One region of the Ensifer sp. VA4 genome, then DNA from elsewhere that is predicted to be linked to it. Evidence: riboswitches for the same ligand, from Rfam matches in the RefSeq annotation. Region 1 holds a riboswitch; the other holds the start of a gene.
What was found. A riboswitch is a leader RNA that binds a small molecule or an ion and turns the genes downstream of it on or off. The one in region 1 is predicted to bind FMN.

Region 1 (4,933 bases):
TCGCGCAGAAGCTGGCGCAGCAGGTCGTCGAGGGCAAGCACGATCGCGGCATCCTGTTCTGCGGCACCGGTATCGGCGTCTGCATCTCCGCCAACAAGGTGCCGGGTATTCGCGCAGCGCTGACGCACGACACCTATTCGGCCGAGCGTGCGGCGAAGTCGAACAACGCCCAGATCATCACCATGGGCGCCCGCGTCATCGGCCCGGAACTGGCGAAGTCGATCGTCGATACCTGGCTCGCGTCCGAATTCGACCCGAACGGGCCCTCGGCCGGCAATGTCGAGGCAATCGATCGGCTGGATGCTGCCAGAGCGGGATGAGGAAAAGTGTGTGCGGTTTTCCGCCCGCATCCCGCTCACGTATATCAAGGCATAACTGATCTCGCGACGCCCGTTGATCCTCCCTCAGGCATCGTGACGAGACGCCCGGCAGCAATGCCGGGCGTTTTCATGTTCGGGGGCTGTCCGTCGTCTTGACGAAGCTTCGGCAAATATTTGAACATTCTTTCGGATCGTCAAATGAAAGGCGCCGCTGCATGACTGAAACAACCTCGACCGGGCCGCATCAAGGCGCGCACCACCATGTCTCGCGCATGAGGGGCCGTGACACGCAGGAACACCACAGGACGGCGACGACGCTCGAACTTCTGTTCGACCTGACTTTCGTCATCGCCTTCAGCCTTGCCGCCTCGCAGCTGGCGCATCTCTTCGCCGAGGGCCACTTCATCGCCGGGCTGATCGGCTTCGGCTTCGCCACCTTCGCCATCTGCTGGGCCTGGATCAATTTCAGCTGGTTCGCCTCGGCCTACGACACGGACGACTGGATCTTTCGCAGCGTCACCATGGTGCAGATGGTCGGCGTCCTGATCCTGGCGATCGGCCTGCCGCCGATGTTCGAGTCGATCGACAAGGGCGAGCACCTCAACAACGGCGTCATGGTGCTCGGCTATGTCGTCATGCGCGTGGCGATGGTCTCCCAGTGGCTGCGCGCCAGCCGGCAGGATCCGGCGCGGCGTGAGGCGTGCATGGTCTATGTGAAGGCGATCAGCGCCGCCCAACTCGGCTGGATCGTGCTGATCTTCTTCGACTTCTCGCTAGCGGTGACCTTTGCCATGGTCGTCGTGCTGACGGCGATCGAGATGCTCGGTCCCTATATCGCCGAGACGCGGTATGGCGGAACGCCCTGGCATGCGCATCACATCGCCGAGCGCTATGGGCTGCTTGCGATCATCGCACTCGGGGAGGGGGTGGTCGGCACGGTTGCCTCAATCTCCGCCGTGGTCGAGGGCGCGGGCTGGAACCTCGACGTCGCGCTCGTCTGCCTCGCGGGTACGGGCCTCACCTTCGGCATGTGGTGGATCTATTTCCTGCTGCCGAGCGCCGAGATTCTGCACCACCACCGTCTCAAGCGGTCCTTTGTCTGGGGCTATGGCCACATGCCGATCTTCGCATCGATCGTCGCAACCGGCGCCGGGCTGCACGTGGCGGCCTATTATATCGAACAGAAGGCCCATATCGGCTCGGTTGCAACGGTGCTGACGGTCGCGGTGCCCGTCGCATTCTACATAGGCCTTTTCTACGCGATGTACGCCTATCTGCTGCAGCAGACGGATCGGCTGCATCTCTGGCTGCTCGCGGGCACGGCGCTGGTGCTGGTGACCTCCGTGGCCGCGGCGATGGCCGGACTCGACATGGCGGCGTGCCTGATCATCCTGACGCTGGCGCCTGTCGTCACCATCGTCGGCTACGAGGTGGCAGGGCACCGGCACCGCATGGCGGCGCTGGAGCGCAGCCTGCATGGGTGAGCTGGTGCCGTAGGCGGGATTCGGGAGTCGAAACAAGGGTTTGTTGGCTGGAGCTGCCGGATTGATTCAGGCGCTTCAGAGGTTGATTCAAGCAGGGGGCGGCCGTTCAGCTTTCGCGTGGGATTGCCCCTCACCCGACTGCATAATTCCTTAAATCGGAATCGATTTAAGGACAAAATTATGCAGCGATTCAAAGTGCTACAGCGACCTTAGCGCGTCTTAAAAGACGCGCGGCGCTGTAGCCCTCCCCCCCCCCGCAGGCGGGGAGAGGGGACGCGATCCACCGCTGGCCGGGATGGTTGTGGTTGACGCCGTGAATGCGGCTTTAACGGTTGCCTACCGGGAGGCGCCGAGCGCGCCAAGCGTGTCCTTCTCCCCGCTGGCGGGGAGAAGGTGGCGGCAGCCGGATGAGGGGCAGCCGCACGTCTGGCGATCTCGCCCTGTCAGGCGTTGACCAGTGCCAGCTTGGCGCGGGCGTCGAGGATCTGGGCGCAGGCATTGGCCGCTTCCGTGCCCTTGACGACGAAGTGCTCGCGGAAGAAGGCGATCAGCGGTTCGCTTTCCTGGAAATTGTGCGGTGTCAGCACCGCGGAAAGCACCGGCACATCGGTGTCGAGCTGTACGCGCATCATGCCGTCGAGCACGGTGCCGGCGACGAAGTCGTGGCGGTAGATGCCGCCATCGACCACGAAGGCGGTGCCGAGGATTGCGGCGTAGCGGCCGGTCTTTGCCAGCGCCTGCACATGCAGCGGGATTTCGAGCGCGCCCGGCACGTCGAAGATCTCGACATCGGCGGCCGAGCCGCCGAGCTTCGTCCACTGCGCGACGAAGGCATCGACGCAGCGGTCGACGATATCGGCATGCCAGCGGGCACGGACGATCGCGATCTTGGCGGCGGGGTGGGAAAGAATGGTCATGGTCTCAAGCCTTTCAGGGTTTGGCGTTTCCAATGATCCCGTCGGGCGAACATGCATGCGCGTGGGTCCCGTCGCGGGGCCCACGTTCCTGCTTGCTCTCTTCCATCCGGACTGTGACCGTCGGCTCCGGAATTCGACCGGATCTGCTGACCCCCAGGGTAAAACCCTAAGGCGCTCGCGGGCTCCGGCCTTTCGGCCGCTACCGCCGGTGGGGAATTTCGCCCCGCCCTGAGAACATCGCGACTATATAGCTCGGCCGTGCGCGGTCAAACGCAGGTCGCGACGAAAATGCCGGAAATCACGACAGATTTTTCCAGAGACCGACGTCATCGGAAGAAATCGTTCCGGTGACGTCCGGCTCGCTCACTCGCGAATGACGAGCAGATCCTTGGCGGCGAAGCGCAGCGTGACGTTGTCGCCGGAGACCGGCGGGGTGACGCCCGGATTGTTGAACATGTCGAAGGAGATGACGTCGCCGCCGACGCGCAGCCGCGTGCGGATGACCGAGCCGAGGAAGCTGGTCGAGACGACCTCGCCGGCAAGTGCGGTATCGCCCTTCGCGCCTTCGGCGATCGAGCCCGCTTCGGGACGCAGCGCCAGCGAGATGCTGTCGCCGCCCTTCATGCCGGCAATCGGGTCCTTGAGCGCCACCTGCTGGTTGCCGATCGTCACGGATCCGGAAGCGGGATCCGTGACCTTGCCCTCGATGATGTTCAGCGTGCCGACGAAGGACGCGACGAAGCGCGTTGACGGCGTGTTGTAGATCTCGAAGGGGGTGCCGATCTGGTCGGCGCGGCCGGCATTCATGACGACGATGCGGTCGGAGATCGACAGGGCCTCTTCCTGGTCATGGGTGACGAAGACGGTGGTGATGCCGAGCTGCTGCTGGATCTGCCGGATTTCCTCGCGCAGCGATACGCGGATCTTGGCGTCGAGCGCCGAAAGCGGCTCGTCGAGCAGCAGCACCTGCGGCTTGACCGCGATGGCGCGGGCAAGGGCCACGCGCTGCTGCTGGCCGCCGGAGAGCTGGTAGGGGAAGCGGTCCGCCAGATGCTCGAGCTTGATCAGCCCGAGCATCTGCTTCACCCGTGCCTCGATCTCCGACTTGTCGACGCCCGCGACCTTCAGGCCGAAGGCGACGTTGTCCTGCACGTTCATGTTGGGAAACAGCGCATAGGCCTGGAACACCATGCCGATGTTGCGCTGGTTGGGCTTCAGCGAATTCTGGTCGCGGCCGTTGATGACGATCTTGCCGCTGGTCGGCGTCTCGAAGCCGGCGATCATGCGCAGCACCGTCGTCTTGCCGCAGCCCGAAGGCCCGAGGAAGGAGACGAACTCGCCTTTCTCGATGTCCATGTTGAAATCGTGCACGACCTGAACGGGGCCGAAGGATTTTTTTAAGCTGGTGAGTGACAGGAAACTCATGGGTGTGGTCCTCAGGCCTTGGGAGGCGCGCTTTTCTGGAAGCGCGAGACGAGCTGGATGAGGCCGAGGCAGCCCCAGGTGATGCCGAATGCGATGACGGCGAGTGCGGCCGGCTCATAGGCGCGGTTGGCGCCGAGAAGCTGCATGTACGGGCCGAAGGCCGGCCGGTTCAAGAGCGCCGCCATGGTGAACTCGCCAATGACGATGGCGAAGGTCAGGAAGGCGCCTGACAGTACCGCGACGAGCACGTTCGGCAGGATGATCTTTGCCAGGATGGTGGCCCATCCGGCGCCGAGGCTCTGGGCGGCTTCGGTAAGCGTCGCGACATCGATGGTCCGAAGCCCGGTATCGACTGCGCGGTACATGTAGGGCAAGGCGAGCGTCGCATAGCCGAACATCAAGAGGATGTTGGTACCGGTGACCGTGCCGGTCAGCGGCAGCCAGCTCGAGGTGTTGTAGAGCCGGATATAGCCGAAGACGATGACAATCGCCGGAATGACCAGCGGCAACAGCGTGATGAACTCGATAACGGGGCGCAACCGCGGCAGCTTGAGCCGGACCCAATAGGCGGTCGGTACGACGAGAAGCACGCCGAAGACGATGGTGAACAGCGCCTGCATCACCGAATAGGTGAAGGTCTCCTGGAAACGCGGATCGGTGAAGACCTTGCCGTAGGCGTCGAAGGAATATTCGCCGCGCCGCATCTTCAGCGAGAAGTTGGTCATGCCGATGAGCGGCAGGGTGAAATAGAGGAGGCCGAAAAGGAGGGCGCCCCAGGCCCAGATCT
Region 2 (4,933 bases), on a different contig from region 1:
AGAACGCGACCTTCATGGACCACTACCTGGAAGTCGAATACGACCTGTCCAACGTGATGTTCATCACCACGGCCAACACTCTGAACATTCCGGCACCGTTGATGGACCGCATGGAAGTGATCCGCATCGCCGGCTATACCGAAGAGGAAAAGCTGGAGATTGCCAAGCGGCACCTGCTGCCGAAGGCGATCCGCGACCACGCGCTGCAGCCGAAGGAGTTCTCCGTGAGCGACGGGGCCCTGATGGCGGTCATCCAGACCTATACGCGGGAAGCCGGTGTCCGTAACTTCGAGCGCGAATTGATGAAGCTCGCCCGCAAGGCGGTGACCGAGATCATCAAGGGCAAGACCAAGACGGTCGAAGTCACGGCGGACAACATCAACGACTACCTGGGTGTGCCGCGCTTCCGTCACGGCGAAGCCGAACGCGACGATCAGATCGGCGTGGTCACGGGTCTTGCCTGGACAGAGGTCGGCGGCGAGCTGCTGACGATCGAAGGCGTCATGATGCCCGGCAAGGGCCGCATGACGGTCACCGGCAACCTGCGTGACGTGATGAAGGAATCGATTTCGGCGGCGGCGTCCTATGTCCGTTCGCGGGCGATCGACTTCGGCATCGAGCCTCCGCTGTTCGACAAGCGCGACATCCACGTGCACCTGCCGGAAGGCGCAACGCCGAAGGATGGTCCGTCGGCCGGTGTCGCCATGGCAACCGCGATCGTATCGATCATGACCGGCATCCCGATCTCCAAGGATGTGGCGATGACCGGCGAGATCACGCTGCGCGGCCGAGTGCTGCCGATCGGCGGTCTCAAGGAGAAGCTGCTCGCGGCTCTCCGGGGTGGCATCAAGAAGGTGCTGATCCCCGAAGAGAACGCCAAGGATCTCGCCGAGATCCCGGACAACGTGAAGAACGCGCTCGAAATCATCCCGGTTTCGCGGATGGGCGAAGTGCTCGAACACGCTCTGGTGCGCAGGCCGGAGCCGATCGACTGGGACCCGGCAAACGAGCCGGCGACCGTCGCAGCGGTTGATTCGCAGGACGAAGCAGGTTCTTCGATCGCCCACTAAAAAGTGCCAGGCAATGGGCGCCGCGCCCTCACGCGGCGCCCATTTTGCAGAAAAATTGGGAAGACCGGCCTTTGGCCGGTCTTTTTTGTTATAAAAGCACGCCGCAAGCCTTGCATTCCAAGGGATTAGGCGCAATTGGGAAAGGCAAGACGCGGGCGATGCGCAAGCCGCCGCGCCTTAAAACACAGTCGTTTCGAACCAATCTGAAAGGGGTGGAAACATGAACAAAAATGAGCTCGTGTCTGCCGTTGCTGAGAAGGCCGGACTTTCCAAGACCGACGCATCTTCTGCAGTTGATGCAGTTTTCGAGACCATCCAGGGCGAGCTGAAGAACGGCGGCGACATTCGCCTGGTCGGCTTCGGCAACTTCTCGGTTTCGCGCCGCGAAGCCTCGAAGGGCCGCAACCCGTCCACGGGTGCGGAAGTTGATATCCCGGCTCGCAACGTGCCGAAGTTCACGGCCGGCAAGGGCCTGAAGGACGCCGTCAACGGCTGATCAGATTTGCTTGGCGGCCGGACACGAGGCCGGCAGTCCAGGTATTCGAGGGTTCGGCGAAAGCCGGACCCTTTTGCATTTCAAGGGCGGCCCTTGCAGCCTCCCGCCATTTGCTCTACGGCTTGCCCATTCTCAGGGCGGGGTGAAAGTCCCCACCGGCGGTAAGGGCACTACAGCGCCGCGCGTCTTTCTAGGCGCGCTAAGGTCGCTGTAACACTATGCGGTGGCCCAAGCCCGCGAGCGCCTTTCTCCTGGAACAGGGGTAGGGGTCAGCAGATCCGGTGCAACTCCGGAGCCGACGGTCATAGTCCGGATGAAAGAGAATGGTCGTCGGTGCGAAGGGCAGGGCTGCCCGGCGTCGTGCCGTGCGCTCATGCGTCCTGATTTGTGTTTGTCCATTTTTCAGGATACATGACATGAATCAGACTTCCCTCGGTTTTTCCTCCTCGCGTGCCATGGCCGGAGCCGGCTTCATGGTGCTGGCCGGCATTGCCTTCGCCGGCCTCAACGTCGTCACCCAATGGCTGACGATGACGCTCGGCTTTCCCGCCGCCGCAACGGCCTTCTGGCAATACGCCTTCGCCTTCCTGTTTTCCCTGCCGTTCCTGCGTCGTGCGGGTCTTTCGGCGATGCGCACCGATTACCCTTGGCGCCACGTGGTGCGTGTGGCGCTCGCCGCCTTCGGCGTCGGGACCTGGGTCTCCGGCCTCGCTCACGTGCCGATCTGGCAGGCGATCGCCCTGGTCATGACCTCGCCCTTCTTCATCATCCTCGGCGCTCGCCTGTTTCTTGGCGAACGGGTCGGCCCGGCGCGCTGGACTGCGACGGCGGTCGGATTTGCCGGCGCCATGATCATTCTCGATCCCTGGTCGGCCAGCTTCACCTGGGCGGCCCTGCTGCCGATCGTCTCCGCGTTGCTCTGGGGCGCGTCGTCGCTCATCACGAAGAGCCTGACGAGCAGCGAGCATCCAGAGACGATCACCATCTGGCTGCTTGTCCTCCTGACCCCGATCAATGGCGTCATTGCGCTCGCGGCTGGTTTTGCGGTTCCGGACGGCGCGGCACTCGGCCTTCTCGTGCTCGCCGGGGTTCTGACCGTTTTTGCGCAGTATCTGCTGACACTGGCCTACACGGTCGCTGACGCAGCCTATGTGCAGCCCTTCGATGATCTGAAGCTGCCGCTCAATGTTTTCGCCGGCTGGCTGGTCTTCGGCTACGCGCCGACCGGCTATCTCTGGATCGGTGCCGTGCTGATCCTCGCAGCCTCGCTGTTCATCATGCGCAACGAGATCAGGCGCGAGCGGGAGACCGCCGCCGCCTGAGTGGTGCAAAACCGTTCGGCTGTCATTCGGCTGTCATCCCCGTCGCGCAGAAACCCCATGTTTTTCAGTAGTGTCCATGGGGGATTTTATGACCAATGCATCGCGCGTGGCGGTATTTGCCGCCGTCCTTCTCACTTCCGCGGCTTTTCCCGCGGCGGCCGAGCCCGTATTCAACCGGATTGCATCCTTCGCCGTTGCCGACAATCTGCCTGAGGGTGACGCGCGCAAGGCGCCGACGTCGGCCGAGATCATCGCGGCCAGCGAGGACGGCAATACGCTGATCTATTCGGACAGCCCGGGCAAGCGCGTCGGCCTGATCGACATCACCGATGCCAAGGCGCCGAAGGCTGCCGGCACGATCTCTTTCGATGGTGAGCCGACCTCCGTCACCGTTGCCGGCGCCAAGGCGCTCGTTGCGGTCAACACGCGCGAAAGCTTCGTCAAGCCCTCCGGTCTTCTCGCCGTGGTCGATCTCGCCTCCAAGAAAGTTGCGGCAACCTGTGACCTCGGCGGTCAGCCGGACTCGGTCGCCGTCAACAAGGATCGCACGCTTGCAGCGATTGCCATCGAAAACGAGCGTGACGAGGAAGTGAACGAAGGCAAGATCCCGCAGATGCCGGCTGGCGATCTGGTCATCCTGTCGCTGAAGGACGGTATCGCCGATTGCGGCTCGCTGAAGCGTGTGACGCTGACAGGTCTTGCCGAAATCGCTGGCGAGGATCCGGAGCCGGAATTCGTCTCCTTCAACGGCAAAGACGAGATTGCGCTGACGCTGCAGGAAAACAACCACATCGTCATCATCAACGGCAAGACCGCGACGGTGAAGACGCATTTCTCCGCCGGCACGGTTGACCTCAAGAACATCGACACCAAGCGCAACGGTGCGATTGCCTTCAAGGACGAACAGCCGGGCCGCAAGCGCGAGCCGGACGCCGTGAAGTGGCTCGACGACAACCGGATCGTCGTCGCCAACGAAGGCGATTACGAAGGCGGTTCACGTGGTTTCACGATCTTCGATACGACCGGCAAGGTCCTCTACGAATCGGGTGCGAGCTTCGAGCATGCCATTGCCGCGCTCGGCCACTATCCAGAGAAGCGCTCTTCTGCCAAGGGCGTCGAGCCCGAGGGCCTGGACGCGGCGAAGTTCGGTGACGACAACCTGTTCTTCCTGCTCTCGGAGCGTGCTTCGGTCGTTGGCATCTACAAGGACACGGGTGCGGAGCCTGAACTGCTGCAGTTGCTGCCGTCGGGCATCTCGCCGGAAGGTGCCGTCGCCATTCCGTCGCGCAATCTGCTTGCGACCGCAAATGAAGTCGACCTCGTCGAGGACGGCGGCGCGCGTTCGCACGTGATGATCTACGAGCGCGGTGAGGGCGAAGCTGCCTATCCGCAGATCCGCTCCGCCGAGAAGGACGGCCTGCCGATCGGCTTCGGCGCACTCTCCGGTCTCGCTGCCGTCTCGGACAAGCCGGGCTTCCTGCGTGCCGTCAACGACTCGGTCTTCTCGTCGCAGCCGACGATCTTCACGATCGACGCAACGCAGAAGCCGGCCCTCATCACCGAAACGCTCACGATCACCCGGGACGGCGCGCCGGCTCAGAAGCTCGACATCGAGGGTATCGCCAATGACGGGGAAGGGGGCTTCTGGCTCGCATCGGAGGGCAACTCCGACAAGCTCTACAATCACGCGATCTTCCACGTGAACAAGAAGGGCGAGATCAAGAAGGAAATTGCCCTGCCCGAGGCGCTGCGTGCCGGCGAAACCCGCTTCGGCTTCGAAGTATCACCGTCGTTGGAGAAGGTGACGACCAGACGCTGTGGATGGCTGTCCAACGCGAGTGGAAGGATGACGAGAAGGGCTTCGTCAAGCTCGTTTCCTATAAGCCGAAGAGCGAAGAGTGGGGTGCGGTGCGCTACCCGCTGGAAAAGGCCGGTGACGGCTGGGTCGGCCTCTCGGAAATCTCCGTGCATGGCGACTACGCCTATATCATCGAGCGCGACAACCTGATCGGCCAGGCAGCCAAGCTCAAGAAGATCTATCGTGT

Region 2: it holds a riboswitch for FMN, as region 1 does, so the genes downstream of both, AC0C6X_RS10320 (DMT family transporter) here and AC0C6X_RS21130 (6,7-dimethyl-8-ribityllumazine synthase) in region 1, are expected to answer to the same signal.

Annotation. Positions count from the first base shown of each region.
Region 1 is NZ_JBVQPO010000012.1:41,489-46,421, forward strand. Features, by position in the region: gene derI (D-erythrulose-4-phosphate isomerase) at 1-320, shown strand, start outside; gene AC0C6X_RS21125 (low temperature requirement protein A) at 536-1,804, shown strand; gene AC0C6X_RS21130 (6,7-dimethyl-8-ribityllumazine synthase) at 2,248-2,721, opposite strand; FMN riboswitch at 2,812-2,961, opposite strand; gene AC0C6X_RS21135 (ABC transporter ATP-binding protein) at 3,085-4,146, opposite strand; gene AC0C6X_RS21140 (ABC transporter permease) at 4,158-4,933, opposite strand, start outside.
Region 2 is NZ_JBVQPO010000005.1:189,518-194,450, reverse strand. Features, by position in the region: gene lon (endopeptidase La) at 1-1,070, shown strand, start outside; gene hupB (DNA-binding protein HupB) at 1,291-1,566, shown strand; FMN riboswitch at 1,691-1,895, shown strand; gene AC0C6X_RS10320 (DMT family transporter) at 1,983-2,888, shown strand; partial or broken gene AC0C6X_RS10315 (esterase-like activity of phytase family protein) at 2,977-4,933, shown strand, end outside.